Regions from separate parts of the Streptomyces sp. NPDC107517 genome, predicted to be linked through region 4. Evidence: riboswitches for the same ligand, from Rfam matches in the RefSeq annotation. Region 4 holds a riboswitch; each other region holds the start of a gene.
What was found. A riboswitch is a leader RNA that binds a small molecule or an ion and turns the genes downstream of it on or off. The one in region 4 is predicted to bind cobalamin.
Positions count from the first base shown of each region.

Region 1: another riboswitch for cobalamin. It lies ahead of nicT (Nickel transporter NicT); the one in region 4 lies ahead of ACZ67T_RS07400 (cobalamin biosynthesis protein).
Region 2: another riboswitch for cobalamin. It lies ahead of metE (5-methyltetrahydropteroyltriglutamate--homocysteine S-methyltransferase); the one in region 4 lies ahead of ACZ67T_RS07400 (cobalamin biosynthesis protein).
Region 3: another riboswitch for cobalamin. It lies ahead of ACZ67T_RS32555 (ABC transporter substrate-binding protein); the one in region 4 lies ahead of ACZ67T_RS07400 (cobalamin biosynthesis protein).

Region 1 is NZ_JBVJPM010000007.1:89,758-95,432, reverse strand. Features, by position in the region: gene rho (transcription termination factor Rho) at 1-361, shown strand, start outside; gene ACZ67T_RS18365 (GNAT family N-acetyltransferase) at 418-906, shown strand; gene ACZ67T_RS18360 (inorganic diphosphatase) at 955-1,494, shown strand; gene ACZ67T_RS18355 (ArsR/SmtB family transcription factor) at 1,530-1,892, opposite strand; cobalamin riboswitch at 1,982-2,205, shown strand; gene nicT (Nickel transporter NicT) at 2,235-3,329, shown strand; gene ACZ67T_RS18345 (YoaK family protein) at 3,372-4,085, shown strand; gene ACZ67T_RS18340 (hypothetical protein) at 4,177-5,067, shown strand; gene ACZ67T_RS18335 (sensor histidine kinase) at 5,611-5,675, shown strand, end outside.
Region 2 is NZ_JBVJPM010000018.1:52,769-58,443, forward strand. Features, by position in the region: gene metE (5-methyltetrahydropteroyltriglutamate--homocysteine S-methyltransferase) at 1-1,461, opposite strand, end outside; cobalamin riboswitch at 1,638-1,838, opposite strand; gene ACZ67T_RS32495 (3-hydroxybutyryl-CoA dehydrogenase) at 2,022-2,930, opposite strand; gene aceB (malate synthase A) at 2,927-4,525, opposite strand; gene ACZ67T_RS32505 (NUDIX domain-containing protein) at 4,588-5,001, shown strand; gene aceA (isocitrate lyase) at 5,039-5,675, opposite strand, start outside.
Region 3 is NZ_JBVJPM010000018.1:60,749-66,423, reverse strand. Features, by position in the region: gene ACZ67T_RS32560 (ABC transporter permease) at 1-386, opposite strand, end outside; gene ACZ67T_RS32555 (ABC transporter substrate-binding protein) at 401-1,939, opposite strand; cobalamin riboswitch at 2,051-2,234, opposite strand; gene rpsN (30S ribosomal protein S14) at 2,564-2,869, opposite strand; gene rpmB (50S ribosomal protein L28) at 2,869-3,105, opposite strand; gene rpmG (50S ribosomal protein L33) at 3,171-3,335, shown strand; gene ACZ67T_RS32535 (type B 50S ribosomal protein L31) at 3,386-3,643, shown strand; gene ACZ67T_RS32530 (CobW family GTP-binding protein) at 3,640-4,791, shown strand; gene rpsR (30S ribosomal protein S18) at 4,820-5,056, shown strand; gene rpmF (50S ribosomal protein L32) at 5,101-5,271, shown strand; gene ACZ67T_RS32515 (short-chain fatty acyl-CoA regulator family protein) at 5,553-5,675, opposite strand, start outside.
Region 4 is NZ_JBVJPM010000002.1:803,295-808,969, reverse strand. Features, by position in the region: gene ACZ67T_RS07410 (inorganic phosphate transporter) at 1-928, shown strand, start outside; gene ACZ67T_RS07405 (hypothetical protein) at 944-1,165, shown strand; cobalamin riboswitch at 1,276-1,417, shown strand; gene ACZ67T_RS07400 (cobalamin biosynthesis protein) at 1,529-2,470, shown strand; gene ACZ67T_RS07395 (cobyric acid synthase) at 2,467-4,002, shown strand; gene cobN (cobaltochelatase subunit CobN) at 3,999-5,675, shown strand, end outside.

The DNA.
Region 1 (5,675 bases), on a different contig from region 4:
GAGGCTCGCCGAGGAGGGCGGCTCGCTCACCATCCTCGCCACCGCGCTCGTCGACACCGGCTCCCGCGCCGACGACTACTTCTTCGAGGAGCTCAAGAGCACGGGCAACATGGAGATCCGTCTCGACCGCAGCCTCGCCGAGCGCCGGGTCCACCCCGCCGTCGACCTCGCCCAGTCCGGCACGCGCCGCGAGGAACTCCTCCTGACCGAGGCCGAGTTGACGGTCGTACGCGGTCTGCGGCGGGCGCTTCGGTCGCGGGACGGACACGCGGGGCTCGAGACGCTCGTCGAGCGGATCCGGCAGACACCGGACAACGCGACGTTCCTGCGGCAGGTGCAGTCCACCGTTCCCACCGCGTGAGCCGGCAGGCACCGCCCCGGGTCGATCGGCGCGACAGGATGCGTAATACTCTCACTATGACTTCGAGCATTACCGCCACGGAGAGCGCGGGGGACGGCGGGACGATCCGGGTGCGCCGGGCGACCGCCCGTGACGCCAAGCGGCTGACCCGGCTCGTCCGCACGTCGCGCGCCTACGAGGCCCCGTACGCGTCGATGGTGGCCGGCTACCGGGTGGGGCCCGACTACATCGAGGCCCATCGTGTCTTCGTCGCGGTCGGCACCGATGACCTGGTGCTCGGTTTCTACGCGCTCACGCTGGTGCCGCCGGAGCTCGACCTGATGTTCGTCGCCGACGCGGCGCAGGGACTCGGCATCGGGCGGCTGCTCGTCACCCATATGAAGGACGAGGCGCGCGCGGCAGGGCTCACCTCGGTCCGCGTGGTCTCGCACCCGCCCGCCGAGGGCTTCTACCGCAGCGTGGGAGCCGTACTCACCGGCACGGCCGCCGCCGACCCGCCCGCCGTGATGTGGGACAGGCCCGAATTGGAGTTCCCGATCGGCTGACGCGCCCGCACTCCCGGGAGGACACTCGGGGTGGACGAGGAGGCTGGCTTGGACAACGAGGTCCGACACACCGACGCAGCCCACGGCACCGACGCGGTCCACGCGTTCGACGTCACCGTGGAGATCCCCCAAGGCTCCCGCAACAAGTACGAGATGGACCATTCCGTCGGCCGGATAAGACTCGACCGGATGCTGTTCACCTCCACCCAGTACCCCGCGGACTACGGATACATCGAGGGCACGCTGGGGCGCGACGGCGATCCGCTCGACGCGCTCGTCCTGGTGGGCGATCCGACGTTCCCCGGCTGCACCGTCGAGTGCCGCGCCATCGGCATGTTCGTGATGCGGGACGAGAAGGGCATGGACGAGAAGGTCCTGTGCGTGCCCGCGCACGATCCGCGCCATACCTCCGTGCAGGACATCGAGGACATCCCCGAGTTCGACCGCCTGGAGATCACGCACTTCTTCGAGGTCTACAAGGACCTGGAGCCCGGCAAGTCCGCCGAGGGCTCGCACTGGGAGGGGCGCGACCTCACGTACGCGGAGATCACCGCCGCGCGCCGCCGGGCCGACGGCCGACAGGACTGAAGGACGGAGCGGCAGGCCACGACGGCGCGCACGTGTCAGTGCGCGCCGTCCGTCGCGCAGTGCTTGAGAAGGTCCGCGGTCGCCGCGTCGACGACGCGGTAGCGCACGATCCTGCCCTCCTTCTCCCCCTCGACCACTCCGGCCGCGCGCAGCAGCCGCAGCGCCTGTGAGACCGCCGGGTCGTTCATGCCCGTCGCGACGGCGAGATCCGACACGGCCAGCGGCCCCGCCCGGTACAGCGCGAGGAGCAGCGCGAGGCGGCGGGGATCGGCGAGCAGCGAGAACCGGTCGGCCCAGGCGCGGACATGTCCTGGCTCACCGATGGCGGCGATGGCTTCGCAGACCCGGTGGCCGTCGATCGTGCGGCGGTCGGCGCGCTCGGCAGGGACGAGATGCATGGCCCCATCCTCGCAGCCACCGATGTGATCTTGAATACCCGCGCACACCTACGCAGCTGTGCAGCCTTGCAGGCGTCACCGACCGGCCTCTACTGTGGGCGGGCCGTGGTGCTCGGGAATTCGGTGACGGTCCCTCAAAAGACCCAGACCGAAGCGGCCCTCGCCACTGTGATCGGGCCCCGGGTCCCTCGGCAACGAGACGACTCGGGACGCCTCGCCCCACCACGCCACTGGCTGCCGCGCGCAGCTGGGAAGGCCGGGGCGGACGCGGACACCCGTCAGCCAGGAGACCGGCCACGGCATCTCACGAAGTGATTCCACGAGGTGTTGGAGCGTGACCGCATGACCCTGCCCGTAAAGTCCCCGGCGACCGGACGCGACGCGTTCCACTGGCGGCGCGAGGACACCGTCCGCACCGCCGGGCTCCTCGCGGTGATCGCCGCACTCCATGTCGTCGCGTTCGGCGTGCTGTTCCTGCTCGTCGTGCCGGAGCACTACGAGGTGGGGTCGAAGGCCTTCGGCATCGGCCTCGGCGTCACCGCGTACACCCTGGGGATGCGGCACGCGTTCGACGCGGACCACATCGCCGCGATCGACAACACCACCCGCAAGCTGATGGCCGACGGCAAGCGCCCGGTGTCGGTGGGGTTCTGGTTCGCGCTCGGCCACTCCAGCGTGGTGGTCGTGCTCGCCGCGCTGATCGCCGGCGGCACCCAGCTCGCCGGGCGGATCATGAACGAGGGGTCCGCCACCCATCAGACGCTCGGCGTCATGGGCACCACCATCTCCGGGTCCTTCCTCTACCTCATCGCGGCGCTCAACCTCGTCGCCCTGGTGGGGATCCTGCGGGTGTTCCGGGCGATGCGCGCGGGCTCGTACGACGAGGCCGAGCTCGAACAGCACCTGGATTCACGGGGGTTCATGAACCGGATCCTCGGCCGGTTCACCAAGTCCATCACCCGCCCGGGCCAGATGTACCCGCTCGGCTTCCTCTTCGGCCTCGGCTTCGACACGGCGACCGAGGTGACGCTGATGGTGATGGCGGGCAGCGGCGCGGCGGCCGGACTGCCCTGGTACGCGATCCTGTGCCTGCCGCTCCTGTTCGCCGCCGGTATGAGCCTGTTCGACACCCTGGACGGGACGTTCATGAACTTCGCGTACCAGTGGGCGTTCTCGAACCCGGTGCGCAAGGTGTTCTACAACCTGGCCATCACCGGCCTCTCGATCGCCGTCGCGTTCCTGATCGGCACCATCGAGCTCGTGGGCGTCCTGCACGACAAGCTCGACCTGCGGGACTCGGTGACCGGCTGGATAGCGGGGCTCGACCTGGACAACGTCGGGTTCATCATCGTGGGCCTGTTCGTCGTCGTCTGGGCGGCCGCCATCGGATACTGGCGGCTCGCGAAGGTCGAGGAACGGTGGGCCGTGCGGACCTGATCCGGCGAGCCCCCGGGACCTGGACTCCGTAAGGTCGTGCGGGTGAGTGAAGCCAGCGTTCCACCGGCGGAGCCCGCGCCCGTGCCACGCAGGTCCGCCCTCCCCACGGCCCTCACGGTCCTCACGGTCGTGAGCGGCTTCGTCGACGCGGTCAGCTATCTGGGCCTCGGCCGCGTCTTCGCGTCGAACATGACCGGCAACGTCCTCGTCATCGGCTTCGCCGCGGCGGGCGCTCCAGGGTTCTCCGTCCTCGGGTCGCTCACCTCCCTCGGCGCGTTCCTCATGGGGGCCGCGTGCGCCGGGCGGCTGACCGGAGCGTTCGCCGGGCGGGCGCGGGCGGCCTGGGTGCGGTCGGTGTTCGTCACCGAGGCGGTCCTGCTCGCCGTGGCGACGTCCGTCGCGTTCGCGTGGCCGGGCAAGGCGACGTACGCGCTCATCGCCGTCCTCGCCGGGGCGATGGGTCTGCGCAACGCGACCGTCCGCAAACTCGGGTTCGCGGACATGACCACGACGGTCCTCACGATGACGCTGACCGGTCTCGCCTCGGAGTCCTCGCTCGCGGGGGGCTCCGATCCGCGGGCGGGGCGTCGGATCGTCTCCGTGGTGGCCATGCCGGCGGGCGCCGCGCTCGGCGCGCTGCTCGTGCTGCACCACGGCCTCGGCTGGCCGCTCCTCGTCGGCACCCTGCTCGTGGCGGCCGCCGCGGTCGGATATCGCGAACCGGCCGCCGACGGGGACGACCTCCGATCGGCCTAGTCCTACGGGCGCCACCCGCCTGGGCTCACTAGCGTCCTGACCAGGACCGCAGCTCCCCCTGCCGCTGCGGCACAGGGACCGGAGACGCCTCATGTTCTGCCCGATAGCCACCGTCATCACGACAACCGCCTGCCTGACCGCGCTCGCGCCCGGCTCGGTGAGCGCGCACGAGCCCGTCACGGCGCCCGCCTCGGTGACCGCACCCGGCGAGGTGGGCCGGACCGACTCGGCGGGCCGGGCCGACCCCTTGCGCCGCGCCGACTCGGACGACGGGTCCCGCGACCAGGGATCGGACGACGGGACCAGGGACCCGGGCTCGTACGACGGAACCCGCGACCAGGGATCCGACGACGGGACGAGGGACCCGGGCTCGTACGACGGGACCCGGGACCAGGGTTCGGGTGACGGGTCCCGCGACCGGGGCTCGGGTGACGGGTCCCGCGACCGGGGCTCGGGCGACGGGTCCCGCGACCGGGGCTCGGGCGACGGGTCCCGCGACCGGGGCTCGGGCGACGGGTCCCGCGACCGGGGCTCGTCGGGCCGCGACTCCTACGCGGAGGCGCGCCTCTCGCGGTCCACGGTGGGGGCCTCGTCCACCGCTGAGATCACGGTCTACTGCGCCGGCGGCGGGCGTAGCTCCATCACGGCCCGCTCCCAGGCCTTCTCCGGCGGCTCCATCACGCTCCCCCAGTACGGCGGCGGGGTCGGGCAGGACGGCCGCACGCAGTACCGGGGCACGGCACGCCTCGCCGGCGAGGCCGGGGCCAGGTCGCAGGTGAACGTGCAGGGAGCATGCCCCGACGGCAGGCAGTGGAGCACCCCGATCAACCTGAACCGCGACGACTACGGCGGCGCACGCGCGGGAGTCGGCAGCACCGCGGACGGCGGCGTGGACCTGGGCAGGATCGGCTTCGGCGCGGCGCTCACGGGCGGGGCCGGCTACCTGCTGTGGCGCAGGACGCGCGCCCCGCACGAGGACTGACCGGTCCATCCGCCAACCGTCATGTTCGAGGCAAGTGCGCCGTACGTCCGTTCCACCCCCAGGCCAACCGTGCGTTGCCGACAATCGACCGCATTCCGGGCGGCCGAGCGGCGCTCTCCCCGGCTCCCCATCGCTGACACGTCACCGCGAATCCGGCTGGGGTTGGCTGAAAACAGCCCCCGACAGTAACGCGGGAGACGCACCGGAGGGCGGTTCATCGGCTCACTCGCCGGTGAACGCCGCCCGGACTGAGTCCACTCGCCCCGAGGCGCGCCCAACAACCGTACGCCTGTCCCTATTTGACGCGCCCTCTCGGGCGAGATCCGCTACCACGGTCCCCTGACAGGCTGGCGACTTCGCGACGAACTTTCCCGGCGGGCGCTCTGCGTCCATTGTCCCGGTTCTCTCACCGCACGCGGTGGCTAGCATGAGCGCCACATACGTGCCGGAAGATCACCATCCCGTTGGTGGGACCGGCCGTGCGGCCGACCCGAGCCGATCGGCCACGACCTTCCCGCACGCAAGCACCGATGGGACCGCGGAATGCCAGTGCCTGCCCGCCCGAGGCCGCGCCGAACACCCACGTCGCCACGCTCCACGCTCGCTGT
Region 2 (5,675 bases), on a different contig from region 4:
CTGGAAGGAGATGACGTCGCGGATCTCGTTCTTGATGCGCTCCTCGTAGCCGGCGGTGTCGATGCGGCCGGTCCGCAGGTCGGCGCGGGCGGTGCGCAGCTCGGTGGTCTGAGGGAACGAACCGATCGTGGTCGTGGGCAGCAGAGGCAGGCCCAGGTGGGCGCGCTGGGCGGCGGCCCGCTCGGTGTACGGCTGGGCGCGGTGGGTGTCCGCGTCGGTGACGGCGGCGGCGCGGGCGCGGACACCCGGGTCTCGCGTGATGGGTGAGGTGGCGCGCGAGGAGAGCGCGGCACGGTTCACCGCGAGCTCGGTGGCGATCGCGTCCGTGCCCTGGGCCAGGCCCTTGGCGAGCGTGGCGATCTCGGCGGTCTTCTGGCGGGCGAAGGAGAGCCAGCGCAGAATCTGCGGGTCGACGTCCTTCTCCAGGGCGGCGTCCAGGGGGACGTGGAGCAAGGAGCAGGAGGCGGCGACGTCGACCCGGTCGGCAAGGCCGAGGAGGGTGCCGAGCGTGGCGAGGGACTTCTCCAGGTCGTTGACCCAGATGTTGCGGCCGTTGACGACACCGGCGATCAGCCGCTTGCCGGGCAGCCCGCCGACGGCGGCGAGGGCATCGAGGTTCGCGGCCGCGGCGCCGGTGAAGTCGAGGGCGAGACCGTCGACGGGTGCCTTGGCCAGGATCGGCAGAGCGTCGCCGAGCCGGTCGAAGTAGGAGGCCACCAGCAGCTTGGGCCGGTCGGTCGCGGTGCCGAGGTCGCGGTAGGCGCGCTCGGCGGCGTTCAGCTCGGCCGGGGTGCGGTCCTGGACCAGAGCGGGCTCGTCGAGCTGCACCCACTCGGCACCGGCCGCGCGCAGGTCCGCGAGGACCTCGGCGTATACCGGCAGCAGCCGGTCGAGCAGAGTGAGCGGGTCGAAGTCGACGCCGACGCCCGGCGCGGGCTTCGACAGCAGGAGATACGTGACCGGGCCCACCAGGACCGGCCGGGCGGTGAGCCCCTCGGCGAGGGCTTCCTTGAACTCGGCAACCTGCTTGGTGGAGTCGGCCGTGAACACCGTGTCCGGTCCCAACTCCGGCACCAGGTAGTGGTAGTTGGTGTCGAACCACTTGGTCATCTCCAGCGGCGCCACGTCCTGAGTGCCGCGGGCCATCGCGAAGTAGCCGTCCAAGGCGTCGGCCGCGACGGCGGCGCGGTGGCGCTCGGGGATCGCGCCGACCATGACGGTGGTGTCCAGTACGTGGTCGTAGTTCGAGAAGTCACCGGTGGGGACCTCGTCGATACCGGCCGCCGCCAGTTCCTGACGGTTGGTACGGCGCAGTTCGGCGGCGGTGGTACGCAGGGCGTCGGCGGTGACGCGGCCCTTCCAGTACCCCTCGATGGCCTTCTTGAGCTCCCGGTTCTGGCCCTGACGCGGGTAGCCGTACACGGTGGCCCGTGCTGCCGCGGCTGCGGTCTTGGTGGTCACGGAGTTCTCCTTCGAGAGACGTATCCCTGAGGTCCCGAAGACTCGAACGCGTGAAGGAGCGACAGAACCGGCGGTGCGACCTCGCGCGGCAAAGGCGCGGTCCGTCCGCCGGATATGTACGCCGACCCGCCCTCGAGGTCACCGGGATGTCCGCGCACGCGTCGTACGCGCACGGGCAGGTGGCAGGTCTTCGGACTCGCGGGCACGTCCATCCGGTCCGGACGAACACCTACTGGCCGTCGCTTCCCAGACCCTGTCTGTCGGGCCCAGTGCGTATGACGGCGGTCGTTCCCACTCACCGCTGCGGGGCAGTCCCGGATTCCCACCGGGTTCCCTCTTGCGACGCATCCCGCCTGGCGGACGGGGCGAACCAGCTGCGGTGCCCACCCTACGGGCCGCCGTTTGAGGATGACCACAGTGTCCGGACTCCGGACGGTGACGTAGGACACCCGTCGGCTGACGACCGCAAACCTGTGGGGGTGAGTCGGCGTCCCTGGCCGGCTCACCCCCACAGGCTCAACCACCGTCGGCCCTCATTCCGGCGGCGGCACCCGGGCCCCTCAGCCCCGGTGGCTCTCTGTGGCTCCCCGCTCGTAGACGTGGAAGCCGCGCCCTGTCTTCCGTCCCAGCAGGCCCGCTTCGACCATGCGCTGGAGCAGCGGCGGCGGTGCGTACAGCGGCTCCTTGAACTCCTCGTAGAGCGAATCGGCGATTGCTGCGACAGTGTCGAGCCCGATCAGGTCGGCGAGTCGCAGCGGTCCCATGGGGTGCGCGCAGCCCAGTTCCATGCCGTGGTCTACGTCGGCCGGCGTGGCGAAGCCGGACTCCGTCATACGGATCGCCGAAAGGAGGTACGGGACGAGCAGCGCGTTGACGACGAAGCCCGCGCGGTCACGGGAGCGCACGATGGTCTTGCCGAGTGCGGAGGTCGCGAACCGCTCGACCAGGGTCGCGGTGTCGGACGAGGTGTGCAGGGACGTGACGACCTCGACCAGGGGCAGGACCGGCACCGGGTTGAAGAAGTGCAGTCCGACGACGCGGTCGGCGCGCCCGGTCGCCATGCCGAGGCGCATCACGGGGATCGACGAGGTGTTGGTCGCGAGAACCGCGGTCGGGTCCTCGACGATCTTGTCCAGGGTGGCGAAGAGATCCGTCTTGGCCTCGGTGTTCTCGATGATCGCCTCAATGACGAGCTGTCGGTCGGCCAGGTCGGTCAGGTCACCGGTGAAGGTCAGCCGCTCCAGGGCATGTTGCGCGTCCTCGGCCGTGCACCTGCCGCGGCCGACCGCCTTGTCGAGCGAGGCCGTGACGCGGTCGCGGGTGCGCTGGACGGCCGTGGAGTCTGCCTCGCACACGATCGTGTCGATTCCGGCGCGGGCGCAGACCTCGGCGATGCCCGCCCCCATCTGGCCGCCTCCGACGACTGCTACGCGGTTCACGTCTCCTGCGCGGTTCGGGTCGAGGGTCATGACTGCTGCTCCGTGGTGCGGACGAGGTGGCGCGTGTAGGCGTCGGGCGTGAAGAAGAGCGGGAGTTCGGTGCCGAGCGCGGTGCGCTGGAAGAGGTCACGGATCTCTTCCATGGGGGTGAAGGGGAACTCGGCGACCAGAGCGGACAGTTCCTCTTCGAGGAGGGTCAGGACGGTCTCCCGGTCGACATGCCGGTGGCGCAGCCACTGCCAGATCTGGACCCGGGCGATCTCGGCGGTGGCGGCGTCCTCCATGAGGCCGTCCAGGGCGACCGCGCCCTGTCCGCGCAGCCATGCGGCGAAGTACCGCAGCGCGACGGAGATGTTGGTGCGCACGCCCTCAGCCGTCGGGGCTCCGCTCACCTTGCGCACGGCGAGCAGCTGCGAAGGCGTGACCTCCACGTCCTCGCGCGTGCGGCTCAACTGGTGGGGCGCGTCGCCCAGGACATCGTCGAAGACCTCGCGGCAGAGGGGGACGAGCGCGGGATGGGCGACCCACGACCCGTCGAATCCGTCCTCGGCCTCGCGTTCCTTGTCCAGGCGCACCTTCGCCAGCGCGGCCGTGTTCGCGTCGGGGTCCTTGCTCGGCACCTGGGCGGCCATCCCGCCGATGGCGTGGGCGCCGCGCTTGTGGCAGGTGCGCACGAGGAGTTCGGTGTAAGCCCGCATGAACGGGGCCGTCATCGTGACCCGGGCCCGGTCGGGCAGCAGGAAGTCGGTGCGGTGGCCGAAGGTCTTGATGATGCTGAAGAGGTAGTCCCAGCGTCCCGCGTTCAGCCCGGCGCTGTGCTCACGCAGCTCGTACAGCATCTCCTCCATCTCGAACGCCGCGGTGATCGTCTCGATGAGGACGGTGGCCCGGATCGTGCCGCGGGGGATGGAGAGGAGTTCCTGAGCGAGGACGAAGACGTCGTTCCACAGCCGGGCCTCGTCGCGGTTCTCCAGCTTGGGCAGGTAGAAGTACGGGCCGTGTCCCGCGTCGATCTGCCGCTGCGCGCAGTGGAAGAAGTACAGACCGAAGTCGACGAGCGCGGCCGGCACCGGGCGGCCGTCGACCTCCAGGTGCTCCTCGTCGAGGTGCCAGCCGCGCGGCCGGACCACGATGGTGGCCAGCGGCCGGTCGGTGGCCAGCTGGTACGCCTTGCCCGCCTCGGTCGTGAAGTCGATGCGCCGCTCGATCGCGTCCAGCAGGTTGAGCTGCCCGCCGATCACGTTGTCCCAGGTCGGTGCCGTCGCGTCCTCGAAGTCGGCCAGCCACACCTTCGCGCCGGAGTTGAGGGCGTTGATCGTCATCCGCCGCTCAGGAGGTCCCGTGATCTCCACACGCCGGTCGGTCAGGCCGGGAGCCGGAGGCGCGACACGCCAGTTCGCGTCCTCGCGGATCCGCCGCGTCACCATCGAGAAGTCGAGCGGGTAGCCCTCGGCCAGCCGCATCGCCTGACGTCGGCGCTCCTTGAGCAGGCGCTCGCGATCCGATGCGAACGTGCGGGCGAGCGTGCCGATGAAGTCGAGCGCGGCAGGGGTGAGGATCTCGGCGTGGCGGTCACCGGGGGCGGCGAGGACCTGAACGGGCCTGGTGATGAGCTGCGGGGACATCGGATCTCCTGAGCGAGGGAGCGAAGGTGAGGAGTGGGAGGCGTGGGTTGCACAATGTGGGGATGGATCACACGGTCATGAAGGTCATCGCGGCGGCCGTCGTCGAGGACGGGAAGCTGCTCGTCGTCAGCAAGCAGGCCGCGCCCGACGTCTACTTCGTCCCGGGCGGCAAGCCCGAGCCGGGGGAGGAGCCGGAGGAGACGCTGGCGCGGGAGCTTCACGAGGAACTCGGTGTCGAGCCGGGCCGGCTCGAACCGCTCGCCGTGGTGGAGGAGCGGGCGGTTCTGGAGGGCGTTCCGATGCACCTGACGGTTTTCGCCACCACACTGATCGGCGAGCCGGTGCCCGCGGCGGAGCTGTCCACCCTGCGGTGGATCGACGGGCGGGAGCCGGGACTCAGGCTCGCCCCCGCCGTCGAACATCATCTGCTCCCGCTGCTGCGTGAGAAGGGGAGGATGGCGCCGCTCACCGCGTGACGCTGCGGACCCGGTGGCGCTCACGCGTTGCCGAGTTCTAGTGGAACTGCTCCTCCTCGGTGGACCCGGCCAGGGCGGTGGTGGAGGAGTTCGGGTTGACGGCGGTGGAGATGAGGTCGAAGTAGCCGGTGCCGACCTCGCGCTGGTGCTTGACCGCGGTGAAGCCGTGCTCCTGCGCGGCGAACTCCCGCTCCTGCAGGTCGACGTAGGCAGTCATACCGTGCTCGGCGTAGCCGCGCGCCAGGTCGAACATCCCGTGGTTGAGGGAGTGGAATCCGGCCAGGGTGATGAACTGGAAGCGGTAGCCCATCGCTCCCAGCTCCCGCTGGAACTTGGCGATCTGGTCGTCGTCCAGTGCGGCCTTCCAGTTGAAGGAGGGCGAGCAGTTGTAGGCGAGCATCTGGTCCGGGTGCTCCGCGTGGATCGCCTCGGCGAACTCGCGGGCCTGCGCCAGGTCCGGGGTGCCGGTCTCCACCCAGATCAGGTCGGCGTAGGGGGCGTAGGCCAGGCCGCGGGCGATGACCGGGGCCATGCCGTTGCGGACGCGGTAGAAGCCCTCGGCCGTCCGCTCGCCGGTGACGAACTCGGCGTCACGCTCGTCCACGTCGCTGGTGAGCAGGTTCGCCGCGAGGGCGTCGGTGCGGGCGACGATCAGCGTGGGCACGTCGGCGATG
Region 3 (5,675 bases), on a different contig from region 4:
TCCGGGACGCCGCCCTCGGTAAGCCCGGTCCACACGCCGAGGCCCATCGCGAGCGGGAGCACGACGACGAGGGCGAGCAGGGTCAGCGCGGCCGTCGCCGCGAGTCGCGTACCGATCTCGTGCGTCACCGGCAGACCGGTCACCAGAGAGTGCCCGAGATCGCCCCCGCACAGGGACCCGCCCCACTCCCAGAACCGCGTGAACACCGGCTGGTCCAGGCCGACTTCGGCGCGGGCGACGGCGGCCTGCTGAGGTGTCGTGTTCTCGCCGAGCACCGCGTCCACCGTGTCGCCCGGCAGCACGGCGGTCAGCGCGAAGACCACGACGAGGACGGCCGCGCACTGCACCACCGCGGTGGCCGTCCTCGTCACCACATACCGACGCACGGGCCAGTTCCTCTTCAGCCGAGACGGACGCGGTCGAAACGAGCCCAGTCCGCCGAGTTCGGCGGCGCGGCCCGCACACCGGACACCTGCGCGGTGTGGCCGATGATCCAGTCGCTGAACCCCCACACCAACTGACCGCTGTCCTCGCGGGCGATCCTCTGCGCCCGGCCCAGGAGCGCCAGGCGTTCGTGCTCGTCGCGCGTGGCGATGGCCTGGTCGAGCAGCTGGTCGAAGCGGTCGGAGTGGTAGTGCGTGAGGTTGTTGGCCGCGTTCGTGCGCAGTCGGGAGCGCAGCACGCTCGGGATGGGCAGGGTGGCCGTGCGGCTGTGCCGGGCGACGCCCTTGGTCTTGATCTCCCCGAAGTAGGTGGCGGCGGAGCGCACGTGCGGAGTGACCTTCAGACCGATGTCCTTCAGCTGGCCCGCGATCAGGGAGGAGGCGTTGCGCCAGGTCGGGTCGGCGTCGCCGGTCTCCAACGGGATGGCGAGACCTTCCGCTCCGGCCGCCTTGACCAGGGCGCGGGCGGCGTCGACGTCCCGCTCCGGCTTCGGCAGACCGTTCGGGTAGCCACGCAGGCCGCGTCCGAACAGGTCGTTGCCGACACTCCCGCGCCCACCCAGCGCCACCTCGACCAGGTGCTCGCGGTCGAGCCCGAGCGCGAAGGCGCGCACGAGGCGGGGGTCGTCGAACGGTGCCCGGTCGAGGCGGAGAAGGATCGCCTGCATGGTGGCGAACTTGCTGTGCGCGAGGGTGAATCCGTCCCGGCCGCTCAGCCGCGCGGCGGAGGCGGCGGACAGGTCATGGGCGTAGTCCACCTGTCCGGACAGCAGCGCGTTCAGCCGCGCCCGCTCCTCGTTGACGGGGACGAACTGCAGCTCGTCGATGTGCGGGCGCCCGGCCCAGTGGTCGTCCCACGCCCGGAACACCGCCTTGCCGCCAGGCGTGAAGGACGCGAACCGGAAGGGCCCCGACCCGACCGGGGACCGGAAGTCCTTGGTGTCCTTCGGCACGATCTCGGTACCGGCCGCGGCGAGCGCGCTCGGGAACTCGAAGTCGGGCTTTTGCAGTACGAGGGTGAGGTCACGCCCCGAGGCGCGGCAGGCGGCGAAGTCGACGGAGGCGAACAGCTGCTGCGAGGAGGCGGTGGTCTTCGGGTCCGCGATGCGCCGGTAGTTCCACAGCGCGTCGGCGGCGGTGACCGGTTTGCCGTCGTGGAAGCGGGCGTCCCGCAGCCGTATCCGCCAGGTCGATCCGGCCCGGTCGCTCTCCCAGGACTCGGCGAGCCTGCTCCGCACGGACATGTCGTCCTTGTACGTGAGCAGGCTGTCGTACAGGGCTTTGGAACGGGCCTGGTCGACGAAGAGCGGCGCGGGGTGCGGATCGAGCGTCTCCCGCGAACCGCCCGCGCTGAAGGCGGCCCGCAGCACCCCCGAACCGCCGGAGCCCTTACCGCTCCCCTTCGACTGTGACGAGGAGCAGGCGGCCAGCGCTGTCACCGCCGCGAGCGCACCTGCCCCGGCCAGTACCTGACGTCGTGCGAACGGTGGGGTCATGCCAGCGGGCTCCCGGAGCCGGGCCCGGAGGTGGCATCGACGCAGAGGCACATCGCACGGCTTGGCCGCACACGCATCGTCGACCTCTTCCTGGGGAGTCCACGCCCCGGACAGAACGGATGACGACGGGCCAGTCTCCTGACTCCCGGATCACCGCTCACCCCGCCTTCCGGCCCTGGAGGGCCGTGGCCATGGAGGTCGCTCCCCGGTCACAGTGGCGGGACCGCGCCGGACTCACACCGGCTTCCTGGTCCCCGTCGTACAGATGTATGGCGCCATTATGCAGAGCATGTCGCGGCCCATCGCGAGCGGGTGCGGCCGGCGGCGCACCACACCCCTCAAGCAGGGCGCCCGCGCCTACGGAACCATCGGTCCCAGTGGCGGGACCGCGCAGGAATCACACCGGCCTCCTCGTCCCGGCGGGTGAGGGGCCGCCCGCCGGTGATCGGCGGCGAGGCCCACAGGCCGCCCGTCCAAACGCGCACGCCCTCGCGACGCCACGGCACCGCTCGCACCCGGGAACGGCCCGTACGCCCCCAAAGGCCCCAAGGCGCAGAACAGGCCCATGGCATCTGCCCGCGCGAGCAAGTCGGCGCCGACCGACACCATGGGCCAAGCATCCTGTCACCAGGAGGACTTGGTCACTCCCGGCAGGTTCCCGGCATGTGCCTGAGCCCGCACGCTCACCCGCGACAGGCCGAACTTGCGCAGGTGTCCACGAGGCCGGCCGTCCACGCTGTCCCGGTTGCGCACGCGCGTCGCGCTCGCATCCCTCGGCTGGCGTCGCAGCTCCGCCTGTGCCGCGGCCTTCTCCTCTTCGGTGTACCGCTTGGAGGCCAGGACGGCCTTCAACTCGGCGCGCCGCTCGGCGAAGCGGGCCACGATCTCCTTGCGCTTCTCGTTCTTCTCGATCTTGCTCTTCTTCGCCATCAGACGCGCTCCCCTCGGGCCCGGATCCGGGCGACTGCGGCCTCGACGCCGATCACGTCCACCGTCTTGATGCCCCGCGCGCTCAGCCGCAGCCGGACGTAGCGGTTCTCGCTCGGCAGCCAGTAGCGCTTGCTCTGGACGTTGGGATCGAAGCGGCGGGACGTGCGCCGGTGCGAGTGGGAGATCTTTTTGCCGAAGCCCGGCCGCGCGCCGGTCAGTTGGCAGTGTGCGGACATGGTGGTGCTGCCTTTCTCTCCATCGACGTATCGATAATGGAAATCATTGTCGTATGCTACCTGTCATGACCCGCAACGAACTACGCCCGATCATCAAGCTCCGCTCCACCGCCGGAACCGGCTTCACCTGCGTGACCCGCAAGAACCGACGCAACGACCCGGACCGACTCGTTCGGCGCAAGTACGACCCGGCGGCCGGACGACACGTCGACTTCCGCGAGGAACGCTGACCCCGCCCGAACCGACCCCAGCCGCCCCACCCTCGCTCAAGGAGCATCCCGTGAAGCCCGGAATCCAACCCGACTACCGCCCGATCGCCTTCCGCGACAAGGCCGGTGACTTCGCCTTCCTCACCCGTTCGACCATGACCAGCGACAAGACCGTCGAGTGGGAGGACGGACAGACCTACCCGGTGGTCGACGTCGAGATCTCCTCGGCGAGCCACCCCTTCTACACCGGTACGCAGCGCGTGCCGGACACCGCCGGCCGCGTCGAGCGGTTCGAACGCCGCTACGGGGCAGAGAGGAGCCGGCGATGACCTCCGAGGGATCGATGCCCGTGGTGGTCGTCGGCGGCCTGCACGCCGATGCCCGCCGCTCAGCGGTCGAACAGATACTGCGTGAGGTACCCGACAGCGTCGCCCTCCTGCACGACTTGTCCGCGGGCCCGACGGGAAAGGTGCGCCGCAGCGTCCGCGACGCCACGGGCCAGCTGTCCTGGGGCGAGACGCCTCTGGTCAACGACTGCGCCTGCTGCGCGCTGCGAGAAGACCTCGTGCCCGAACTGGGGCGTCTCGCCGACAGCGGTCTCACCCGGCTCGCCGTGGTGGAGCTGTGGGACTCCGTCGAACCCCGCGGCATGGCCGAGGTCGTCGCCGCGCACGGCGATGGCGCCTTCCGGCTTACCAACGTGGTGACGGCCGTGGACCCGTCCCTCCTCCTGGCCTGCCTGTCCAACGGCGACGACCTCACCGAGGCCGGGCTCGCCGCGGCCACGACGGACCAGCGCACCGTCGCCGACACCTTCGCCCGTCAGCTGGAGTACGCCCCCGTCCTCGCCGTGGCCGCGAGCGACACCGTGGGCCTCGACGACCTCGCGCTCCTGCGGCAGTTGCATCCCACTGCGCTGCAGATCCCCATCACCTCAGGGACGTTGGGCACGGCTGCCGCCGCCGGTTTCGACGTGGACGCGGCAGGGGCCGCTCAGCATCCGGCCTGCGCACGCCTTCCCCACGACTGCCACGAACACGGCGTCAGCACCTTCGTCTGGCAGCGTCGTCGCCCCTTCCACGCGGGGCGGCTCTACGAGGCGCTGGAGGACCTGTGCTGCGCGGCGGCCCGCAGCCGTGGCCGGTTCTGGCTCGCAGACCGCCCCGACAGCCTGCTCGCCTGGGACGCCGCCGGAGGCGCCCTGTGCGTGGAGAGCGCCGGGCCCTGGATGGCCGCACTGCCGGACGTCGCCTGGGAGATGGTGCCGGCCGAACGCCGTACCGCCGCAGCCCTCGACTGGCATCCCGAGCACGGTGACCGGTGCCAGCACCTCGTGTTCACCTCCCCCGACCTCGACCGGGAGGGGCTGCTGTCCCTGCTCGACTCCTGCCTGCTCACCGATGCCGAACTCGCCGCCGGCCCGGACACGTTGCCCCCGTCCACCGGCTTCGACGAACTGCTCGACTTCGCCGCCTAATGGGAGCTACGGAACCGGGGAAGCCGTCATGCCCCGTACCAGCAAGTCCGCCCCCGCCCGCAAGAACCGGCCGAACCCGCTCGACGTGGCTGGCATCACCTACATCGACTACAAGGACATCGACCTTCTGCGGAAGTTCATCTCCGACCGCGGCAAGATCCGCAGCCGCCGCGTCACCCGGGTCAGCCGGCAGCAGCAGCGCCAGATCGCCGCGGCCGTCAAGAACGCCCGCGAGTTGGCCCTGCTCCCCTATGCCAGCCGCTGATCCGCCCACTCCATTCCTGACCGCCCGACAGAAGGACCCGTCTCATGGCCGTGCCCAAGCGCAAGATGTCCCGAAGCAACACCCGCCACCGCCGCGCCCAGTGGAAGGCGCACACCCCCGCGCTCGTCCCCGTCACCGTCGACGACATCACCTACCTGGTGCCGCAGCACCTCAGGAAGGCTTACGAGCGCGGCCTCCTCCACCCGGAGGACTGACCCGCGATGCGCCACCACCGCCTGCCGGTGACCGTCCTGTCCGGCTTCCTGCGAGCCGGCATCGGCATCGAACTGTTCTTCCACCACAAGACGCGCGGAACGCTCAGGATTCGCGGACTGGGGTAACTACTGCCTGATGGTGACGGTCATCGGAAGGATGTCGACCTCGACCATCGCCAAGAGACCGCAGTTCACACCACCTGTGCGCACCAGCCCACAAGGGCAACGGGGACCGCGAGCGTCAGCGTCGAGATCACGACGGCTCAACGGCCTTGCCCCCATCAGGCTGTCCCGTCCGTGACGGGATACGGCACGAACGTGCTGGCGTTCGGGTCGATGTGCAGGGGATGGCCGAGCGGCGGCGCCGCACGCTGGGAGCAGTCGAGACGTTCGCAGACGCGGCA
Region 4 (5,675 bases):
CGCCGTGATGTCGATGGGCTGGTCGTCGATCAACGGCGGCACCGTCGTCACCAAGATCCTGCTCCCGGCCGTCGCCGCGCCGCTCGTGGCGGGCATCGCCGCGATGCTGGCCACCCGGCTCACGTACCGGATCGGCAGCAAGACCGACCAGAAGGCGACCGCCAAGGGCTACCGCGCCGGGCAGATCGCCTCCGCGGGCCTGGTCTCGCTGGCGCACGGCACGAACGACGCGCAGAAGACGATGGGCATCATCACGCTCGCCCTGATCACGGGCGGCGTTCTCAGCCCCGGCGCCAACCCCCCGATGTGGGTCATCGTCTCGGCCGGTACGGCCATCGCGCTCGGCACCTACCTCGGCGGCTGGCGCATCATCCGCACCATGGGCAAGGGCCTCACGGACCTCGCGCCGCAGCAGGGCTTCGCCGCCCAGACCAGCGCCGCGACCGCGATCCTCGCCTCCTCGCACATCGGCTTCTCGCTCTCCACGACGCAGGTCTGCTCCGGCGCCGTCATGGGCGCGGGCCTCGGCCGCAAGGGCGGCGTCGTCCGCTGGTCGACCGCGACCCGCATGTTCATCGCCTGGGGCCTGACCCTGCCGGCCGCCGGTCTGGTCGGCGCGGGCGCCGAGTTCCTCACCAAGCAGGGCTCGTGGGGCGTCGCCGTCACCGCGCTGCTCCTGATCGCCGGCGCCGGCACCATCTGGGCGCTGTCCCGGCGCAACGCGATCGACCACACGAACGTCACGGACGACGACATCGACGGCGTCGACGTCCCGGCCGAGCCCGCCGGCGTCGTGACCACCGCGATCGCGGCCGTCACCCCGCCGCCCGCCGGCACGGTCGCGGACCTGGACACCGACGTGAAGACCACCATCCCCGCCTCGCCCGCCCCGCCCTCGGCGGAGTCCGCGCGACCGGCCACGGTCTAAGGAAGCAGCAGCGCTATGCACATCGACTGGGCAGCACTCGGCTCCGTGTTCGGAGTCAGCCTCGTGATCACGGTGGCCCTCGTGGGCCTGTTCACCCTCGGCATCGTCGGGCTCGCCAAGCGGGAGTCGGCGACGGCCCAGGGCGGTTCGGCGGGGCTCGCCGTCTCCGGCGCGTACGCCTGCTTCGCCCTGTGCGCGGCGGCCGTCGGTTACGGGATCTTCCTGATCGTCGCCTGACCGGAGGTAACCGGCAGAAGTGCGGGGTGCGGGACGCGACGGCGTCCCGCACCCCGCTTCGTGTGGGCCTCAGCACACTCTCCCTTCGCAGGTCAACGGCAAGTTGACGGGCGTTCGGGGGGCGTGGTGGACTTCCGGGGCCATCTACGGCAGCAGGAGAGGAAGCCGGTGCGAATCCGGCGCGGTCCCGCCACTGTCACCGGGGAGTGATCCCCGCGAGCCAGGAACTCTCGCCGCCGGTCTCTTCCAACCAGGGCGTGGACACCCTGAGTGAGGACATATCGCCATGCGCGGCTGCCAGTTGCGGGTGCTCCCGCTCAGAGCGAGTACAAGGGTTCCCCTCGCCGTAGCGGCGGGCTGACCGTGCGGGCCGAGCGCGTCTTCGCGTACGGCAGCGCCGCCGGACTCCTCGGCGACCTCCTGATCGGCGATCCGCGCCGCGGGCATCCGGTCGCCGCGTTCGGACGGGCCGCGGGCGCCGTCGAGCGCGTGCTGTGGCGTGACCACCGCGGGTGGGGCGCCGTGCACACCGCCGTGTGCGCCGGGGGCGCCGCCCTCGCCGGTGGCCTCGCCGCGCGCGCCGCGCGCCGCTCCCCCGCCGCCTCCGTCGCGCTGACCGCCGCCGCCACCTGGGCGGTCGTCGGCGGTACGTCGCTGGGGCGCGAGGCGCGCGCCATCGGGAGCGCGCTGGCCGCCGGTGACGTGGACGCGGCGCGCGAACGGCTGCCGCATCTGTGCGGGCGCGACCCGCAGGCCCTGGACGCGGACGGGATCGCGCGGGCCGTCGTCGAATCCGTCGCCGAGAACACCTCCGACGCCGTCGTGGGCGCGCTCGTGTGGGGCGCCGTCGCCGGCGTCCCCGGGCTCGTCGCGTTCCGCGCCGTGAACACGCTGGACGCCATGGTCGGGCACAAGTCGGCCAGGTACCGCCGCTACGGCTGGGCCTCCGCACGCCTCGACGACGTGGCCGGCTGGCCCGGGGCGCGGCTGACCGGCGTGCTGGCCGCAATCGCGGGCGGCCGTCCGCGCGGCGCGCTCACGGCGTGGCGCGAGGACGCGCGACTGCACCCGAGCCCCAACGCCGGTGTCGTCGAGGCCTCGTTCGCGGGGGCGCTCGGAGTGCGCCTGGGAGGCACGTTGTCGTACGGCGGGCGGGTCGAGCACCGGCCCGTACTGAACGCGTCGGGCCGGGCCGTGGAGACCGCCGACATCGAGCGGGCGGCGCGGCTCTCGCGGCGCGTGAGCTGGCTGGCCCTCGGCGTGTGCGCCGCCGGGCGGGCACTGTTGCGGAGGGGGAAGTCGTGAGTGGTGGCGGACTGCTGGTGGCAGGGACCACGTCCGATGCCGGGAAGAGCGTGGTCACCGCGGGGATCTGCCGGTGGCTGGTGCGGCAGGGGGTGAAAGTCGCGCCGTTCAAGGGGCAGAACATGTCCCTCAATTCCTTCGTGACGCGCGAGGGCGCCGAGATCGGGCGGGCGCAGGCCATGCAGGCGCAGGCCGCACGCGTCGAGCCGAGCGCCCTGATGAACCCCGTGCTGCTGAAGCCGGGCAGTGACCGCAGCAGCCAGGTGGTGCTCATGGGCAAGCCGGTGGGCGAGTTGAGTGCGCGGGGCTACCACGGAGGACGGCAGGCGGCACTTCTGGACACCGTCGTGGGATGCCTGGAGGAACTCCGGGGCAGCTATGACGCCGTGATCTGTGAAGGGGCGGGCTCTCCCGCCGAGATCAACCTGCGCCGCACCGACATCGTCAACATGGGGATCGCCCGGGCCGCACGGCTGCCCGTGCTCGTGGTCGGCGACATCGACCGCGGCGGCGTCTTCGCGTCGTTCTTCGGCACGACGGCGCTGCTCGCCCCCGACGACCAGGAGCTGCTGGCCGGCTATCTGGTCAACAAGTTCCGCGGGGACGTCTCGCTGCTCGAACCCGGCCTCGACATGCTCAAGGACCTGACCGGGCGCCCCACGTACGGGGTTCTCCCCTTCCAGCACGGCCTCGGCATCGACGAGGAGGACGGGCTGCGCGTGTCGCTGCGCGGTTCCGTGCGCGAGTCGTGGACGACGGCCCCCGTCGGCGAGGACGTGCTGCGCGTAGCCGTGTGCGCCGTGCCGCTGATGTCGAACTTCACCGACGTGGACGCCCTGGCCGCGGAGCCGGGCGTCGTCGTGCGGTTCGTCGACCGGGCCGAGGAGCTCGTCGACGCGGACCTGGTCGTCGTGCCGGGAACGCGCGGCACCGTCAAGGCACTTCAGTGGCTGCGCGAGCGCGGCCTCGCCGACGCCCTCGCGCGCCGGGCCGCCGAGGGCCGGCCGGTCCTCGGGATCTGCGGCGGCTTCCAGGTGCTCGGCGAGCGCATCGAGGACGACGTCGAGTCGCGCCTGGGCGCCGTGGACGGGCTCGGACTGCTGCCCGTACGGGTGCGCTTCGCGCGCGAGAAGACCCTCGCCCGGCCCGTCGGTGAGGCGCTCGGTGAGCGCGTCGAGGGCTACGAGATCCATCACGGGGTCGCCGAGGTCACGGGCGGAGAAGGGTTCATCTCTGATGACCATGGACACGGCTTGGACGGATGCCGCGTCGGCTCCGTCTGGGGCACGCACTGGCACGGCTCGCTGGAGGCGGACGGCTTCCGCCGGGCGTTCCTGCGCGAGGTCGCGGCCGCCGCCGGCCGCCGTTTCGTACCGGCGCCCGACACGTCGTTCGGCGCGCTGCGCGAGGAGCAGCTCGACCGGCTCGGCGATCTGATCGAAGAACACGCGGACACGGACGCGCTGTGGCGGCTCATCGAGTCCGGCGCTCCGTCAGGACTGCCTTTCATTCCACCGGGAGCGCCCGCATGAGCACAGTGTTGTTGTTGTCGACCGCAGACACCGATCTGCTGGCGGCCCGGGCCTCCGGCGCCCCCTACCGGATCGGGAACCCGACCCGCGTGGACGTCCGGAGCGAACTGCCCGGGCTGCTCGACGGCGTGGACATCGCCGTCGTCAGGCTCCTCGGCGGCAAGCGCGCCTGGGAGGACGGGCTCGCGGCGCTGAAGGCGTCCGGCGTGCCGACGGTCCTGCTCGGCGGCGAGAGCGTCCCGGACGCGGAGCTGATGGCCGAGTCGACCGTGCACGCGGGCGCCGTGGCCGAGGCGCTGCGCTACCTCGTCGAGGGCGGTCCCGGCAACCTCGTCGAGCTGGCCCGCTTCCTCGTCCAGGACGTGCTGTGGGGCGGGCACGGCCGGGCCGGGAGCGCGCCGGAGCGGCACAGCGCCGAGCCGCAGAAGATGCCCGAGTACGGGGTGCACGGCCGCCGTCCGCGCGTCGAGGGCCGTCCTACGGTCGGCGTGCTCTTCTACCGCGCCCACGAGCTGTCAGGGAACACCGCGTTCGTGGACACCCTGTGCGACGCGATCGAGGCGCGCGGCGTCAACTCCCTTCCGGTGTACTGCGGTTCGCTGCGCGGCGCCGACCCCGGCCTGTACGAGCTGCTCGGCGAGGCCGACACCCTCGTGGCGACCGTCCTCGCGGCGGGCGGCACCCACGCCTCGCAGGCGTCCGCGGGCGGCGACGAGGAGGCCTGGGACATCGGCGCGCTCGCCGACCTCGACGTCCCTGTCCTGCAGGGTCTGTGCCTCACGTCGTCGAAGGCGGTCTGGGAGGCGTCGGACGCCGCGCTGTCGCCGATGGACGCGGCGATGCAGGTCGCGATCCCCGAGTTCGACGGCCGGATCGTCACCGTGCCGTTCTCCTTCAAGGAGGAGGGCCCCGACGGCGTCCCGGTGTACGCGGCCGACCCCGAGCGGGCCGCGCGCGTCGCCGGGATCGCCGTACGCCACGCGCGTCTCGGCCACAAGCCGAACGGCGAGAAGAAGCTCGCCGTCGTCTTCACGGCCTACCCGACCAAGCACTCGCGGGTCGGCAACGCGGTGGGCCTCGACACGCCCGCCTCCGCCGTCCGCGTCCTGGACGCGCTGCGCGAGGCCGGATACGGCGTCCACGGCTACCCCGACAACGGTGACGAGCTGATCCACCGGCTCATCGAGGCGGGCGGCCACGACGTCGAGTGGCTCACCGAGGACCAGTTGGCGTCGGCGCCCGCACGCGTGCCGCTCGCCGACTACCGCGCCTGGTTCGACAAGCTGGCGCCCGAGCTGCGCGACGGGATGCTGGAGGCGTGGGGCGAGCCGCCGGGCTCCCTCTACGTCGACGGCGACGACATCGTGCTCGCGTCGCTCCAGTTCGGCAACGTCGTCGTGATGATCCAGCCGCCGCGCGGCTTCGGCGAGAACCCGATCGCGATCTACCACGACCCGGACATGCCGCCGTCGCACCACTACATGGCCGCGTACCGCTGGCTCGAGAACTCCTTCGGTGCGGACGCCGTCATCCACATGGGCAAGCACGGCACCATGGAGTGGCTGCCGGGCAAGGGCCTCGGTCTGAGCGGGAGCTGTGCGCCCGACGCGGTCCTCGGCGAGCTGCCGCTGATCTACCCGTTCATCGTGAACGACCCGGGCGAGGGCACACAG